3 regions of the Arthrobacter sp. NPDC093139 genome follow, and region 1 is predicted to be linked to each of the others. Evidence: riboswitches for the same ligand, from Rfam matches in the RefSeq annotation. Region 1 holds a riboswitch; each other region holds the start of a gene.

The links. A riboswitch is a leader RNA that binds a small molecule or an ion and turns the genes downstream of it on or off. The one in region 1 is predicted to bind S-adenosylmethionine.
Region 2: it holds a riboswitch for S-adenosylmethionine, as region 1 does, so the genes downstream of both, ACIP90_RS08490 (aminotransferase class V-fold PLP-dependent enzyme) here and ACIP90_RS14730 (DUF1737 domain-containing protein) in region 1, are expected to answer to the same signal.
Region 3: it holds a riboswitch for S-adenosylmethionine, as region 1 does, so the genes downstream of both, ACIP90_RS06750 (homoserine O-acetyltransferase) here and ACIP90_RS14730 (DUF1737 domain-containing protein) in region 1, are expected to answer to the same signal.

What each region holds. Positions count from the first base shown of each region.
Region 1 is NZ_JBIVOO010000009.1:115,651-121,256, forward strand. It holds gene ACIP90_RS14720 (aromatic amino acid ammonia-lyase) at 1-1,113, opposite strand, end outside; gene ACIP90_RS14725 (NtaA/DmoA family FMN-dependent monooxygenase) at 1,118-2,413, opposite strand; SAM riboswitch class IV at 2,601-2,714, shown strand; gene ACIP90_RS14730 (DUF1737 domain-containing protein) at 2,728-3,036, shown strand; gene ACIP90_RS14735 (rhodanese-like domain-containing protein) at 3,033-3,443, shown strand; gene ACIP90_RS14740 (O-succinylhomoserine sulfhydrylase) at 3,444-4,652, shown strand; gene ACIP90_RS14745 (PKD domain-containing protein) at 4,719-5,606, opposite strand, start outside.
Region 2 is NZ_JBIVOO010000004.1:127,748-133,353, reverse strand. It holds gene ACIP90_RS08500 (metal-dependent transcriptional regulator) at 1-512, opposite strand, end outside; gene ACIP90_RS08495 (class I SAM-dependent methyltransferase) at 544-1,302, opposite strand; gene ACIP90_RS08490 (aminotransferase class V-fold PLP-dependent enzyme) at 1,431-2,840, opposite strand; SAM riboswitch class IV at 2,875-2,988, opposite strand; gene hisN (histidinol-phosphatase) at 3,158-3,970, opposite strand; gene ACIP90_RS08480 (ribosome small subunit-dependent GTPase A) at 4,038-5,153, opposite strand; gene aroA (3-phosphoshikimate 1-carboxyvinyltransferase) at 5,137-5,606, opposite strand, start outside.
Region 3 is NZ_JBIVOO010000003.1:170,126-175,731, forward strand. It holds gene ACIP90_RS06745 (MFS transporter) at 1-320, opposite strand, end outside; gene ACIP90_RS06750 (homoserine O-acetyltransferase) at 548-1,720, opposite strand; SAM riboswitch class IV at 1,733-1,848, opposite strand; gene ACIP90_RS06755 (VOC family protein) at 2,037-2,675, shown strand; gene ACIP90_RS06760 (CPBP family intramembrane glutamic endopeptidase) at 2,782-3,561, opposite strand; gene ACIP90_RS06765 (histidine phosphatase family protein) at 3,659-4,339, shown strand; gene ACIP90_RS06770 (DeoR/GlpR family DNA-binding transcription regulator) at 4,352-5,161, opposite strand; gene hutI (imidazolonepropionase) at 5,264-5,606, opposite strand, start outside.

The sequences.
Region 1 (5,606 bases):
GCTGATGCCCACGTGGGCCAGCCCCAGCCGCAGTGCCTCGAAGGCGAGGGCCAGCTGCATGGGCTGGAAGTTGCCGCCGGATACCATCCGGCCGGTGGCCAGCTCCGTCAGCGGGTTGTCGCCGCGGCCGTTCAGCTCCACTTCCAGGGCGCTGGCCAGGGCAGTGACCTGGGCGCGGAACGCGCCGTGCGTCTGCGGCGCAGCGCGGAAGGACAGGGCGTCCTGCACCGACACCTCGCGCCGCGGGTCCTCCAACCAGCCGCCGCGCACCAGACGCCGGACGTTCGCGGCCGAGATCCGCTGGCCGTCCACCGCCTTGGCCGCCTGCACGGCCGGCGAAAACGGGCTGAGGTTCCCCCCGCCGTCGTACCGTCCGGTGGCCTCCAGCGACAGTGCGAGAGCGGTGTCCGCGAGGTCGGCCAGATGCATCAGCCGGGCCAGCGCCAGGGTGCCTGCGCCGATCGAGTATGAGTTGGCACTGACCAGCGCCAGGGCCTCGCCCGCGGCCAGCACGAGCGGGTCAAGGCCTGCCGCGGCGAGCGCCGCCGCGCCGGGAATGATGCTCCCGTCGGGTGCCAGTGCCTGTCCTTCACCGATGGCGACGGCGGCCACCGCTGCCAGCTGCGTCAGGTCTGAGGAACCGACGGAACCGTCGCGGGGGATGGCGGGAAGCACTCCCCGGTTGAGCAGTTCTGCATAGAACCGGGCTGCTTCAGGGCGGACGCCGGAGCCGCCGCGGGTGAAGCCGATCAGCCTCGCGAGGATCACGGCCCGGATTTCCTCCGGAGCGAGCAGGGCGCCGATGCCGCTGTGGTGGTAGCGGACCACCTGCACCTGATAGTCGAGGATGGATTCTTCCACCACCGCCGTGTCCCGCCCGGAGCCCAGCAGGGTGTTTAGCCCGTAGACCCGGTGGCCGGAGTCGATGGCCGACTGGACCACATCCCTGGAGAGGCCCATCAGCTCCATTGCGTCAGCGCTCAGGACGACTTCGACCGTGGGATCGGAGGCGACCCGCGCCACGTCGGCGGCCATAAGGTGTGCCGTGCCGATCAGGAAGGTGGCACGTTTTGCATCCGGCAGCAGGCTGTCCGGCCCCCGTGTCCCGGCCATGGCACTAGAAGTCCAGCAGGTTCCGGCGGAGGCCGCCGTCGCCGTAGCTTGTCCGCAGCAGTCCGCGGCGCCGTAGCACGGGTGCCAGTTTGTCCAGCACGCCGTGCACGGTGGCCGGGTCCACGAAGCCGGAGAAGAGGAAGCCGTCCCCGCCCACAGCGGCGCCTGTTTCCTCGAGGTGGTCGGCGATTTCCTCCGCCGTGCCGATGATGCTGTCCCCTGCCCCGCCGCTGCGGGCCCGCAGGATCTCGCGCAGCGTCGAGCCCGGCGGGGCAGCCTTGGAGAAGTGTTCCAGCGTGCCTTGGTTGCTGTTGGTGCTCAGTTCCGGCAACGGCTCGTCCAGGTCGAACTGCTTGAAGTCGATGACGGACAGATATGAGATCGAATTAAGCTGGCTGTCCACGTCCCGCTGCGTCAGCTCCCGCCGTGCAGCCCGCAGCTCCTCCGCCTCGGCTTTGGAGCCCACCACAGTGGGCTTGAGGACGAACAGCACCTTGACGTCGTCGGGGTTCCTGCCCGCCTTGGCGGCTTCGGCCCGGATGGAGTCGCGGTAGGCCTTCATGCCGTCGGAGCCGCGGGCCAGCGCAATGGCAACATCCGCGTTGCCTCCCGCGAAGGCCTTGCCGCGCGGCGATGCCCCGGCCTGCACCAGCACCGGCTCCTCCGGCAGGGGAGCCGTGTTCAGCGGGCCGCGGACCCGGAAGAATTCACCCTCGTGGTGGATGGGCCGCACCTTGGTGTGGTCGGCGAAGACGCCGGCCCCGGCGTCCTCCACGATGGCGTCCCGGTCCCAGCTGCGCCAGAGCTTCCGCACCACGTCGACGAATTCCTCCGCCTTCTCATAGCGGAGATCGTGCTCGATTTGCTGGTCCAGCCCGTAGTTCTGGGCGGCGAGGTCGCTGCCGGAGGTCACCACGTTCCAGCCGAGCTGGCCGTTGGAGAAGTGCTGCAGCGTGGCCAGCAGCCGGGCCGCCGTGAACGGCGGATAGAAGGAGGCGCTGACGGTGGGGACGATGCCGAGGTGCTCCGTGGCGGAGAGCAGGTACGGGACAAGGGCCAGCGGATCGTGCTTGGGCGCGAAGGAGGCCTGCGCCAGCGAGACTTCGGCGCTTCCACCATAGGTGTCCGGGACGGTGAGGGAGTCCTCGATGATGAACAGGTCCAGTCCGGCCCGCTCGAACTCGCGCACGGCGTGCTGGTAGAGCCCGGGTTTCTTCCAGTCGTAGCCGATCCCGTAACCGGGTGTACCCCAGCCCTGGACCCCGAACCCGTGGCCCACAAACCACCCAAAGTGCAGCATGGGGCCGACTCTATTGGCATTCGATTCGTTCACTGGTGCCTGGTTTCATCCGGCGTTACGGTGGTTCATCTCCCGTCATTATGCACCCGGTCGTGATCTTTGCAACCGACGCTGCAGGCCTCCAGCGTTACGGAACATGACGACGGCGGCGGTGCGCGCGGGCGTCGTCGGTGTTACTTTTTTGAGGAGTAATGAGAACCGGCGCCAAGCCCTGACTGGCCGGTCGGCAACCCTCCCTTTCGCGGCGGGGTGCCTCAGGTGAATACTCGGCAATCGACCACTCGAGCTGCAAGCGTGAGAGAAGGAGATCCGTCATGACGGACGCGCCCGCCGGTGCCACCCTGCCGGCCCCGCAGGACAAACCTGAGGAAAAACTGGCCTACCGCCTGATCACCGGACCGGACAACCGTGCCTTCTGCGAACGCATTTCGGATGCGCTGGCCGAAGGGTATGTGCTGCACGGCAACCCGGCAGCCGCGTTCAACGGCAGGGACGTGATCGTGGCGCAGGCCGTTGTCCTGCCCCTCGCCGTCGCAACAGCTGATGCCGCCGTGGCCACCGCCGTGGACCGGCTGGACTCGGACGAGAACCTCGACGCCGAAGCCTTCGAGGGGCACGCATGAGCTACGCCGGAGACCTCACCCCGCACGAAGCGTGGACCAAGCTGGAGGAGGGCGCCGTCCTGGTGGACGTCCGCACCGAGGGCGAATGGGCACACATCGGCATCCCCGACACCAAGGCCACCGAGAATGACCCGCTGTTCATCCAGTGGACCTTCCCAGGCGGCATCCCCAACCGGGCCTTCATCGACCAGCTCAAGGAGCAGGCTCCGGAGGACGACGGCACGGAGCTCGTCTTCCTGTGCCGCTCAGGCCAGCGCTCCATTGCTGCCGCCATCGCCGCGACCCAGGCCGGCTTCACCTCTTACAACGTCCTCGAAGGCTTCGAGGGAGAGCCCGACCGGTACGGTGAGCGCACCGTCAACGGCTGGAAAAACCGCGGTCTGCCGACAAACCTGGGAAAGAACTAAGTGACCTTCAATCAAGATGCCGCCGGCTGGAGTCCCGAAACCCAAGCCGTCCGCGGCGGGCTGGACCGCACCAATTTCCAGGAGACCACCGAGCCGATCTTCCTGAACTCCGGCTTCGTCTACGAGTCCGCGGCCGCTGCCGAGCGCGCCTTCACCGGTGAGGACGAACGCTTCGTCTACTCCCGCTACGGCAACCCGTCCGTGGCCACCTTCCAGGAGCGCCTCCGCCTGCTCGAAGGCACGGAAGCATGCTTCGCCGCGGCGTCGGGCATGTCCGCCGTGTTCACCGCCCTGGGCGCCCTGCTGGCGGCCGGGGACCGCGTGGTGGCCGCCCGCTCGCTCTTCGGCTCCTGCTTCGTGATCCTGAACGAAATCCTGCCGCGCTGGGGCGTGGAGACGGTCTTCGTGGACGGGCCGGACCTTGAGCAGTGGCGTACGGCCCTCTCGGTGCCCACCACTGCTGTCTTTTTCGAGTCGCCGTCCAATCCCATGCAGGAGATTGTGGACATCGCCGCCGTCAGTGACCTCGCCCACGCGGCCGGTGCGACCGTCGTCGTCGATAACGTGTTCGCCACTCCCCTGCTGCAGCGGTGCGGCGACCTCGGCGCCGACGTGATCGTCTACTCGGGCACAAAGCACATCGACGGCCAGGGCCGCGTGTTGGGCGGCGCCATCCTGGGCACCAAGGAATTCATCGACGGCCCGGTCAAGCAGCTGATGCGCCACACCGGGCCTAACCTGTCCGCGTTCAACGCCTGGGTGCTTACCAAGGGACTGGAAACCATGGCGCTGCGGGTGAATCACTCATCGGCCACCGCGCTGCGCCTCGCCGAATGGCTTCAGGACCAGCCGGCCATCAGCTGGGTCAAGTACCCGCTGCTGAAGTCCCACCCGCAGTACGAGCTTGCCGCCAAGCAGATGAAGGCCGGCGGCACCGTGCTCACACTGGAACTCGCGACGACGGCTGGCCAGTCGGCCAAGGAGGCCGCCTTTGCGTTGCTGGACGCCCTGAAGATCATCGACATCTCCAACAACCTCGGGGACGCCAAGACCCTCATCACCCACCCTGCCACCACCACGCATCGGGCCATGGGGCCGGAAGGCCGCGCAGCCATCGGGCTCAGCGACGGCGTGGTGCGGCTGTCCGTGGGCCTGGAGGATCCCGAGGACCTGATCGGCGACCTGGAGCAGGCGCTCAAGCAGATCTGAGGTCTTGGGGTTGGAAGGACTGCCGGTTGGGCTGTCCCGGTCCGGTCCCATGGTCCGGTCCCGTGGTCAGGCTGCCGGCCTCAGGGCAGTCCGCCACGCTCCGGCCGCCTTGGCCGCGCTGAACGTCCAGGTCGCGGTGCCGCTGGCGCCCGCCGTAGCCTGCGCCCGGTCCGCCTGCTCGGCGATCTGGCCGTTGGCGGCCTCCCACCGCTCCGTCCACCCAGTGGGCGCAGTCGCACCCGGCGTTGCAGTGTCGAAGCCGACGCCGCCAATCAACCGGGCACCGTTCCTGGAGGTCGTGACGCTGGGGACCGTGATGCTCGTGGCGGTGTACGTCGCGTTGACCGCCGTGGCCACCGCGCTGTCCAGGGGCGTTGTATTGCTGACGCCGTCGTAGGCTGTAATGCCGCCGCCCCACTTCACGGCCTTGCTCACCGTCCAGGTGTAGGTTGCCGGATCCGCCGACCCCACGACGCGGTAGTAGGCGAACACTCGTGCGCCGGATGTGGTGGTGCTGTTGATGCCCAGCCCGTTTACGATGGCGGTCCAGCCGGCCGGCACGGCCACCGTGGGGTTCAGGTCGGTGGTAAACGAGGCGACCAGGACATCCCCGGCCGTTCGGCCTTCCGGCGCGGCCAGGGCGACCGTGCTGGTTGCCGTTGTGGCGTTGGCCGTGGTTGAGCTGCGGACGGAGATCCCCGGGCTGGTACCGCCGGACGGGTTGACCGTGATCGTCCTGGTGGTCGACGACGAGCCTGCCGCGTTCGTGGCCGTCAGCCGTGCCGTATAGGTGCCGGATGCACTGTAGGTGTGTGACGGGTTCCGCGTGGTTGAGGTACTGCCGTCACCGAAATTCCAGGCCCAAGACGTCGGCAACCCCACGGACGTATCGGTGAAGCTCACTGTCAGGGGAACCGTGCCCGAGGTCGGCGTGGCGGTGAAGGATGCTGTCGG
Region 2 (5,606 bases), on a different contig from region 1:
AGTTCCGGATTCTCGTCGCTGATGCGGGTGATCCGGCCGGTGTGTCCCTCGTCGAGTTCACTCATGCGGTGGGCAAGCGGTACCTGCACGGTGCCGTCCGCGGAGGGTATGGGATCACCGTGGGGATCCCGCGACGGGTTGCCGAGCTTGGCGGCCATCCGCTCGATGAAGGTATCGGACACCGCATGCTCGAGGAGTTCGGCTTCGTCATGCACTTCATCCCAGCTGTACCCGAGATCCTGGACGAGGTAGGTCTCGATGAGCCGGTGCCGCCGCACCATAGCCAGGGCGAGGCGCACTCCCTCCGGGGTCAGCGTGATAGCGCTGTACGGCTTGTGCAGCACCAGCCCCTGGTCTTTGAGTTTGCGCACCATCTCCGAGACCGACGAATTCGCCACGCCAAGGCGCTGTGCCAGCTGGGTTGACGTAATCGGCTTGTCCTGCCACTCAGTGAAAGAGTAGATGACCTTGACGTAGTCCTCGATCGAGGAGGATGGCGTACTGGTCTTCACGGATCCAAGCCTACCCGCTGCACGGACGACATCATGCCCTGACAGCCCGCCACGTCTGAGTGAGGTAGGGAAGGCGCAGCAGCTCGCCTTCGGTATGCCCCAGATGCTCGTGGAGGTACCAGTCCAGGTTTGCGGTGACCCTTGCCCGGCTGGCCGCATTGGCTTTGAGGTAGTAGCTGCGCGACTTCGCCAGCGCAACGACGTCGGCAGTGGTGACCGGGTCTTCCCAGCGGGTGAGGTGGCTTTCCAGCCCTGCGAATTCCGGACCCAGCGGGGGCCGGAAGTGCGGCTTGTGCACGTCGCCGGCGTGCATGATGCGCGAGAGCCTGTGGACCCAGGGCACGGATGTGTCCAGCTGGTTCCAGATCAGGCCAAGTATGCCGCCGGGCCGCAGGATCCTGGCGATCTCGGTGCTGGCACGCAGGGGGTCGCACCAGTGCCATGCCTGCGCCACAGTGACGACGTCGAACGCCGATACGGGAAGTCCTGTGTCCTCCGCGGTTCCCTCCACCGCCTCCACCTCAGGGTAGGAGTTGCGGAGCTGCTCAAGCATGTCCGGGGAGGGGTCAACCGCGCTAACAGCCAGGCCGCGTGCCACGAGCAGCTCCGTGTACTTGCCGGTTCCTGCGCCGATATCGGCCGCCGTCCGTGCGCCGGAAGGCACCAGCCAATCCGCTGACTCAGCCGGGTAGCCGGGCCGAACACGGTGGTAGTGCTCGCCGCCGTCCTGGAAGCTTTGACCGAGCTCCTGGCGCCGCCCGTGGTCGAGTTTAGGGCCACCGCGTGCCACGCGCCGTCTCCTTCGGGCAGGGTAAAAATTTGACCCTTCGAATTTACCGCATTTGTGACTGCGCCGTCTGGCGGCCGTCAGTCCCGGGCGCCGCTCAGTCGAGGGTGCCGCTCAGTCCAGGGTGCCGCTCAGTCGAGGGTGCACGGCGCAGCGCCTGCGGTGCCGGGTGTGTTCGGAGCCCAATGCGGGTACGTGCGGGTGTCGTTGGACGGAACCCAGCGCCCGGAGTCCACCACGTAGTCCCAGCCGAGGCCGCTGCGGCGCAGCTCCTCGATGCCGGCGAGGAGGCGCTGGACGTCCTCAAGCCGTGACCCGACGCCGAAGCTGGCGCGCAGGGAACCCGAGGGCAGGCCCAGGCGCTTGAGGAGCGGGTGGGCGCAGAAGCGGCCGTCGCGCAGCCCGACGCCGTGCTCGGCAGACAGGTAGGCAGCCACCAGTCCGGCGTCGTATCCCTCCACCGAAAAGTTGACCACGCCAATGGTGTCAGTGTCGGGGTTAGTGTCCGAGAAGATGTGGTGGACAGTGACGCCGTCGATCTTCTGCAGGCCTTCGACGAGGAAGGAGCGGATGGCGGCCTCGTGTGTGTGCCATTGCTCCTGGTCCAGGGCGGCGATCACCTGGGCCGCCCGGGCGAGGGTGGCTGCGCCCAGGACGTTGGGCGAGCCGCCTTCGTGCCGCGCGGGGCCGGTGGTCCAGCTGACGCCGTCGAGCCGGGCTTCACTGACCGCGCCGCCCCCGGCAAGGTGCGGTGATCCGGCGTCGAGCCAGTCGGTGCGCCCCACCAGGACGCCGGAGCCGAAAGGCGCGTACAGCTTGTGGCCGGAGAAGGCGAGGTAGTCGACGTCGTCCGCGGCGATGCTGATGCGGCGGTGCGGCGCGAGCTGCGCCGCGTCCACCACGATCCGGGCGCCGAATTCGTGCGCCAGGGCGGCGAGGCGGCGGATCGGCAGGATCTCACCGGTGACGTTTGAGGCGCCGGTCACGGCAAGGAGGCTGATGTCACCCTGCTCGAGTTCAGCCCGAAGGCTGTCGATGGTGCCCTCAAGGGTCTCGGACGCCACCACACTGCGGTGGGGCACACCCTGCCACGGCAGCAGGTTGGCGTGGTGCTCGATGTCCAGGTACAGGACTTCCCCGGTGTGGCCGTGGTCCTCCACGGGGAGGCAGCCGGCCAGCAGGTTCAGCGAATCCGTGGTGTTCCGCGTGAAGATTACGGAGTCGTCCGGGCGGCCGCCGACGAACTCGCGGACGATGTTCCGGGCATTTTCGTAGACAGAGGTGCTGATCTGCGAGGCGTAGCCGGCCCCGCGGTGCACGCTGGCGTAGAACGGCAGGATCTCGTTGAGGTAGGCGGAGACTACGGAGAGTGCAGGCGCCGACGCGCCATAGTCGAGGTTGGCGTAGCGCACGTGGCCGCCCTGGATGAGCGGGGCCTGGATCTCAGCGCCGGTCACTGCCGCCAGCGGCCGTCCGGCAGCGGCAAACCGATCATCGAGCAGGCCGGCGCCGGTGTTGGAGGAGAAGGTTGCAGTAGTCATGGGACCTCGCTGTGAAAGGACCCCTTGTGACGGGGATCCGCGCTTGCCGTGTCCGTTCCGGACCGGCCTGGTCGTCACCCGGGGCACCCCACCGCGAATGGAGGGTTGCCGGCCAGCAAACCGGGGTTTTACGCTGGCACTCGTGACCTGTAGAAAAGCCTAGAACACCGGCCCGCCGATCAAAAAGCGGATGCAATTGTTAAGCCGTTTGTTACAGCCGTCCGAAATTCGGGCAGCTGGCCGAACATACGACGTCGGACTCCACCCTGAGGGCGGAGTCCGACGTCGAATATTCCCTGAAAGCGCGCTGGGCCGAACTACAGCAGATCGTCCAACTGCGGGTTGAGGCGCTTGAGAACCTCGGAATGAAGGATCGAGTTGGTGGCCAGGGCGTTGCCGCCGAAGGGGCCGTCGGTTCCCTCGAGGGAGGTGAAACGGCCGCCCGCCTCCGTGACGATGGGCACCAGGGCAGCCATGTCGTACAGGTTCAGTTCGGGTTCACAGGCAATGTCAACGCAGCCTTCCGCCACCATGCAGTAGGACCAGAAATCCCCGAAAGCACGGGTGCGCCACACGTCCTCAGTGAGGGCAAGGAACTCATCCAGGTTTCCCCGCTCCTTCCAGCCGCCGAGGCTGGAGTAGGACAGCGATGCGTCCGAGAGCTTCGAGACGTTGGAGACTCTGAGTCGGGTGGCAGCGGCCAGCGAACGGCCCATATAGGCGCCGGCGCCCTTGGCCGCCCACCAGCGCTTTCCGAGTGCGGGCGCACTGACCAGGCCCACCACGGGCTCACCTTCATCAACGAGCGCGATCAGCGTGGCCCAGACCGGGACTCCGCGGACGAAGTTCTTGGTTCCGTCGATGGGGTCAATGATCCAGCGCCGGGAGCCGTGGCCGGAACTGCCGAACTCCTCGCCGAGGACGGCATCGCGGGGGCGGGAACGGGACAGCTGCCCGCGGATGGATTCCTCGGCGGCTTTGTCGGCATCCGTCACCGGTGTCAGGTCAGGCTTGGTTTCGATCTGAAGATCAAGCGCCTTGAACCGGCTCATGGTCTGGTCGTCCACGGAATCCGCCAGTACATGGGCCAGGCGCAGGTCGTCGTTATAGCTCGAAGCGGGTTGGGTCATGGTTCCAAACTACCGTCAAAGGACCGGCGGGGCGGGGATGTCCCCACCGCCGGAGGTGCCGTGCGGCTCAGCTGAGGCTTCCGAGTTCCTTTGTTTCCTGGGCTTCCATGCGCGGATCGGTGCCCAGCAGCCGGCGCAGGGAGGCAAGGCGGGCGGGCCCGGAGGGTCCTGCATTGCCGGCCTCTACCCAGGCGTCCACGCCGCAGTTCACGGCGGAGGCGTCATGCTTGCAGCCCCGCTCGCAGGCCTCCGTGCCGGGCTCCAGGTCGGGGAACGAATGCAGGATCCGGTCCGGATCCACATGGGCAAGGCCGAACGAACGGATGCCCGGGGTGTCAATGATCCAGCTCCCGGAGGGAGCGTCGGCAAGTTTCAGCGCGAGGGCCGACGACGACGTGTGTCTGCCGCGTCCCGTGACGGCGTTGACGCCTCCGGTGGCACGTTCCGCGCCGGTCAGCGCGTTCACCATGGTGGATTTGCCAACGCCGGAGTGGCCCAGCATGACCGTGACCTTGCCGTCCAGGTGGGCGCGCAGTTCGGAGACGGCATTTATGTCGAGGCGGGCGGACAGTCCGTCGTCGGAGCGGGCGTCGATGCCGGAGGCCGCCGAGTCGGCGGTGCGGCTGATGATGACCGGGAAATCGAGGTGCCGGTAGTTGTCCAGGAGTTCCGAGGGGTCCTTGACGTCGGCCTTGGTGACGAGCAGCAGCGGCTCGATGCCGGCGTCGTAGGCGGCCACCAGCGCACGGTCGATGAAACCGGTCCGGGGCTCAGGGTTAGCTGCCGCCACAACAACCACCAGCTGGTCCGCGTTGGCCACAACCGCCCGTTCAACCGGGTCAGTGTCGTCGGCGCTGCGGCGCAGCAGCGTCTTCCGGTCCTGGATCTTCACGAGCCGGGCCAGTGTGTCCGGAGCTCCGGACACATCTCCCACGAGAGACACGAAGTCCCCCGCCACCACGGGGGAGCGGCGGAGCTCGCGGGCCCGGGCGGCAATGACGGTGCGTTCGTCGCCGGAGTCCTCGCCGACCACCGCTGTGTAGCGGCCGCGATCAACGGTGATGATGCGTCCCGTCACGGCGTCGTCATGGCTGGGCCGGTCCTTGGTGCGGGGCCGGGAGCCTTTCTTGTTGGGCCGGATGCGGACGTCGGATTCGTCCCAGGACTCAGTGCTGCGTGCCACCGGTGGTCCCTGCGGCGTTGCCCTGCCCGCTGTGGGTGCCTTGCGCGATCATGTCCGCCCACAGTTGCGGGAAGTCCGGCATGGTTTTGGCGGTGGTGCCGATGTCCTGGACCTCGACGCCCCTGACAGCCAGTCCGAGGATGGCGCCCGCTGTGGCCATCCGGTGGTCAGCGTAGCTGCGGACCACGCCGCCGTGGAGCTTTGCTGGCCGGATCACCAGTCCGTCGTCTGTCTCCTGGACGTCGCCGCCAAGGCCGTTGATTTCCGCCGCCAGCGCGGCCAGGCGGTCCGTTTCGTGTCCCCGAAGGTGCGCGATGCCGCTGAGCCGGGAGGGGCCGGTGGCCAGGGCGCAGAGCGCCGCGACGGTAGGGGCGAGCTCGCTGGTGTCGGCGAAGTCCGCGCCGCGGATCTCGCTGCCGCCTGTGACGGTCAGCGTTCCGGCTTCCAGCGTCA
Region 3 (5,606 bases), on a different contig from region 1:
CCGACCAGGATGATGCTCAGCTGCAGCAGCTGCTTGCGGCCGAACTTGTCGCCAAAGTGGCCAAACACGATGCCGCCGATCGGCCGGGCCACGAAGCCCACGGCGTAGGTGACGAACGCCGCGATGATGCCGTCCAGCTCTGTCCCTGAATTGGGGAAGAACATCTTGCCGAACACCAGCGTGGCCGCGGAGGCATAGAGGAAGAACTCATACCACTCCACCACAGTGCCGGCCATGGAGGCCGTAACGACCTTCTTCAGGCCCGAGGCCCTGACATCGGTTTCCTCTACGCGGCTTGCGGCCGGGTTTTCCGTACTCATTTTGTGAACTCCTTCGGCGTCTTCGTCGACACCACATGGGACCAGGCTCTGGCGGACCTGTGATGTGTGCCACTGGCCGCCGTTTCCAACGAGTATGGTCTGCCCCTGCTGCAAGCTCAACGACAAATAGTGCAGGGCGCATCTGCATAAATGCACAGGCGCTTGGCCCTAAAGCCATTCCCTGCGGCGTCGGAGCCGGTCCCGGGAGTGGGAGTTCAGGCTGGGAATCAGGCTGAGAAATGCCCGCGGAGCTGGGCGCTGAGCTGCCCGATCTCGGTGAGGAAGCCGTCGTGGCCGATCGGCGCTTCGATGACATGAACATCCACGTCACCCGGGAGGGCATCCGCGAGTTCGCGTGACTGGGACGGGAAGTACAGCCGGTCCGAGTCGACGGCGGCGACAAAGAAGTCCGCCGTGGTCCGCGCCAGCGCTTCCTTCAGGGTTCCGCGCCCGCGGCAGATGTCATGGCTCATGAGGGCTTCGGTAATGGCGATGTAGCTGTTGGCGTCGAAGCGCTGGACGAGCTTGCTCCCCTGGTGGTCCAGGTAGCTTTCCACCTGGTACCGGCCGCGGTCCCCCAGGGCATCCGCCTGCAGCGGAGCTTCGCTGTCCTGGGCGTTCCGGCCGAACCGGAAGTCCAGCTCGTGCGCCGAGCGGTAGGTAATGTGGGCGATCCGGCGGGCGAGGGCCAGCCCGGCTTCGGGGATCGGGCCACCGTAGTAGTCGCCGCCGTTGAAGTTGGGATCCTGGCGGATGGCGAGGGTCTGCGCCTGTGCAAAGGCGATCTGTTCGGCGGTGCTGCTCGCGCCCGCGGAGATCACGCCGCAGCGGCGCACCCGGTCGGGGAAGGTGACGGCCCACTCCAGTGCGCGGGCGCCGCCCAGGGAACCGCCCACAACGGCAAACCAGCTGCCGATGCCGAGCTGGTCAGCCAGGCGCGCCTCGGCAACGGTGGAGTCCCGGAGGGTCACCAGCGGGAAGCGCGAGCCCCACGGCTTGCCGTCGGGGGCGGCCGACGCCGGGCCCGTGGATCCGTAACAACCGCCCAGGATGTTGATGGAGACGACAAAGAACCTGTCCGTATCCGCCGGCGCGCCCGGTCCGGCCAGCTGCTCCCACCAACCTTCCTCGTCCGCGCTGCCCCGCGTCACATGCGTGCTCCCGGTGAGTGCGTGCTCCACCAGGATGGCGTTGGAGCCGTCCGCGTTGAGCGTCCCCCATGTTTCGTAGGCCAGCGTGACGTCTGGGAGGAATCCGCCGGCCTCGAGCTCGATGCCGCCGATGTTGGCATACTGGACTGTGCCGTCGGGAACTCGGCCATCCAGAGTGCGGTTGTTCGGCACAGCGCCAGTGGGAACTTGCCCGTCCGGCACATCGGTGCGGGTAACGGAAATCGTCATCGGTATACCTCTTCTACGCGCTTGCCCGCCGCCAACTGGCCGGCAGGCCAGGTCTTCACCCGGGGCACCCCACCGCGGAAGGAGGGTTGCCGGCCAGCAAGCCGGGGCTGTCGCTGGCACTCATGACCTGGACCAAGCTTACGAAAGGGCCCACGCCCCGCGCGAAGATTGTGACGGCTATGTGACTCCGGGGGGCGGCCGAACGCTGGCGGCGGGCGCCGCGGCAGACCTCGGAAATCTGCTCTTCCGCAGACAGCACGAATGGGTTAGGCAACCCTTAGCTGAGAGCCGCGTCACAAGATGCCAAGATGAGGGCATGCGCATGGATCACGTCTCTTACGCCTGTGAACACGATGGCCTGGCGGCCACCACTGAACGAATTTCGTCCGCCCTCGGCGTTGAAGCCGTGAAGGGCGGAGTACACCCCCGTTTCGGAACGCGGAACATGATTATCCCGCTCGCGGGACACAAATACCTTGAGGTCGTGGAGGTCCTGGACCACCCGGCGTCGGACAAAGCCCCCTTCGGACAGGCCGTGCGCGCACGCTCTGCCGCCGGCGGCGGCTGGATGGGCTGGTGCGTCGAAGTGGACGACCTCGCCCCGTTCGAGGAGCGTCTGGGACGCGCCGCAGTCAACGGCAACCGCAAGTTTCCGGATGGCCGCGAACTCGTATGGAAGCAGATCGGCATCCTGGGCCTTATTGCGGACCCGCAGGTCCCGTACATGCTGAAGTGGGAGGGCGATCCTTCCCTGCACCCGTCCAACGCCTATGACAGCAACGTGAAGATGTCCAGCCTCACCATCGCGGGCTCCGCCGAGCGGGTCACCGAGTGGCTCGGCGAGCCTGTCGAACGGCCCCTGGAGGATGTCGCCGTCAACTGGGTGGCCCCGCACGGCACACCCGGCATTCTGTCCGTCACGTTTGAAACCGCAGCAGGCGCCGTCACCATCTGACGCGCGCGGCAGCAGGCTGCAACTGCGCAGCACGCTGCCACTACACTTCGGCCGCCATCAGCGGGTGCCAACGACGCCACCCACCGATGGCGGCCGAATTATTTCCCTACCCCAGCCCGATGCTCTTTCCGAACAGGCTGAAGCCGACAAAGGCCACTATGTCCAGCATCGCATGGGCGATGACCAGCGGCATCACCCGCCGGGTTTTGGTGTAGATCCAGGCGAACACCACGCCCATGACCGCATTGCCGATGAATGGCCCGAAGCCTTGGTACAGGTGGTAGCTGCCGCGCAGCATGGAGCTGGCGAAGATGGCCACCGGCACCGACCAGCCGAGCTTCCCGAGGCGGTCCAGCAAATACCCCACCACAATCACTTCCTCCACGATGCCATGGCGCACCGCGGAAAGAATCAGGACGGGAATCGTCCACCAGTACGCGTCCAGGGCGCTGGGGATGATCTCCGTCGTGATGCCCAGCGCCCGGCCCGCCGCATAGAGGCCCAGCGAGGGAATGCCGATCAGTGCAGCCAGCCCCAGCCCCTGGAGCAGGTCACGTCCGGGGCGGGCGAAGTTGAACCCGAGCTTCCGGAATGCCGAGCCGCTGTCATTGCTTGTCCCGGCCTTGGGCAGCCGCTGCTCCGTCATGAAGTACAGGACCAGCAGAACGGGCACCAGCGCGAAGATGATGTCCAGGAGCTGGTAGGTCAGATCGAAATATTCGCGGGTGCTTTGCGAACGGTTCAGCGTGGACGTGCCCTGGGCGAGCGGCGCCTGGCTCATCTTGTCCAGGAGCTGCACCACCGAGTAGGCGGCCGACTGCCCCAGGGACAGTCCCAGGACTATCCAGATTTCGATCCGCAGACGACGGCGGGAAGGAACCAACATGTTCCTATCTTGCCTGCAGTTGCTGGTACTTGCCTGTTTGGCTTCCGGTACGTATGTGCCGGTGTTGGGTATCAGGCTGGCCCTATGCTGGGAAACTATGAGTGCGCCCGGGAAAATCATCATGATCCGGCACGGCCAGTCCGCCGCCAATGCCGACACCTCCATTTACAACCGGGTGCCCGACTACCGCATTCCGCTCACCCCTTTGGGTGTGGACCAGGCCAGGGCCGCCGGCGAACGCATCCGGCGCGAGCTGGATGGCCAGCAGGTGAGTGTCTATGTCTCGCCGTACCTGCGCGCCTACCAGACGCTGGAAGCACTCGATCTGGGCTCGCTGACGGAGCGGGTGATCGAGGAGCCCAGGCTCCGTGAGCAGGACTGGGCCAATTTCCAGATTTCCGGCGACATCGAGGACCAAAAAGAGCTGCGGAACGCCTACGGCCACTTTTTCTACCGCTTCCGGGAGGGTGAGTCCGGCTCGGATGTGTATGACCGCATTTCGTCATTCATGGAGACCCTGTACCGGCACTGGGCAAAGCCCGACTACTCCCCCAACGCCCTGCTGGTCACACACGGCCTGACGATGCGCCTGTTCTGCATGCGCTGGTTCCACTGGTCCGTGGAGTACTTCGAGTCGCTGAACAACCCGGACAACGCAGAGATCCGGATGCTGGTGCGCACCGGAGACGGCAAGTACGAACTCGACCAGCCCTTCACGCAATGGGTGGAGCGCCGGGTGGACGAGACCGTCCTCGACGCCCCTCCTGTGGTGTTCTAAGGCGCCGGCTTCCTAGGCCTGCCGTGTCCGCGGCGTTTCCGGTGCCACGATGACTTCGGTGCCAATGGCTTCAAAGGCGGCCTTGTCCTTGGCGGAGATGCCGGAATCGGTGATCAGTCGCGTGAACGCGTAGCCGTCCATCGTGGCGAAGGCGCGGCGGCCCACCTTGGACGAGTCCGCAATCACGTAGGACACGCTGGCGCGGCTGGCCAGCAGCGCGTTGACGGACGCCTCGCCTTCCCCGGTGTTAGTGGGGCCCACCTCCGGATCAATGCCGTTGACGCCGATGAACGCGATGTCCAGCACCACTTTCTGCATGATGATGTCTGTGTACGGTCCCACGAGCTCGTACGAGCGCGGATTGAGGATCCCGCCGGTCACCATGACCTTGATGTTGGGCCGCACAGCCAGCTGGCCGGCGATATTGATGGCGTTGGTGACCACCGTCAGGGTGGGCTGGTTGGATGGCGAGTTGAGGTCCTCACGGGTTGCCAGGATCTGGGCCAGGGCGGTGCTGGTGGTGCCGCCGCAGAGCCCGATCACCATGCCCGGCGAGATGAGGGCCGAGGCAGCGAGGGCGATCTCCTGCTTGGCTGCCGCGTGGTCGTCGCGGTTGTAGCGTCCGGGGAGGTCGTAGGCCAGCGCGCCTGTGGTGGCGCCGCCCCGGGTCCGGGTCAGCAGCCGGCGCTTGGCCAGGCTGTCCAGGTCCCGCCTTGCCGTGGCCGGCGAAACTCCGAGCCGGGTGACGATTTCGTCCACCTCCACCTGCCCGGTTTTGGCAAGGAGATCCAGGATCGCCGTCAGTCGGTCGGTGCGGGTCATGCTAGCCTCTCGGTGATCAAACTGCCGTCAGAATGACGTTTTCTGATTCTAACAGACGGCAAACGATCACCTAACGTCACATGGACGGCTAGAGACGCGGTCCTACCGCGCCCGGACGCCGGCCCGCCAGACGGCGTGCGTCAGCGGCATTCCCGGGCGGTAGGCCAGGTGCGTCGCGGCCGGCGCATTGAGCACATGCAGGTCCGCGCGGTGCCCGACGGCGATCGACCCCACCGCACGTTCGCCGTCGGCGTCGTTCCCTGACTCACGCCCCAGCGCCAAGGCGCCGCCGTACGTCGCGGCTCGGACGGCTTCGTGCACGCTGAGTCCCATCTGCAGCACAGCGGTGGTCACACAGTATGCCATGGAACTCGTGTAGGACGTCCCCGGGTTGCAATTCGAAGCCAGCGCCACGGGCACTCCGGCGTCCAGGAGCCGCCGCGCG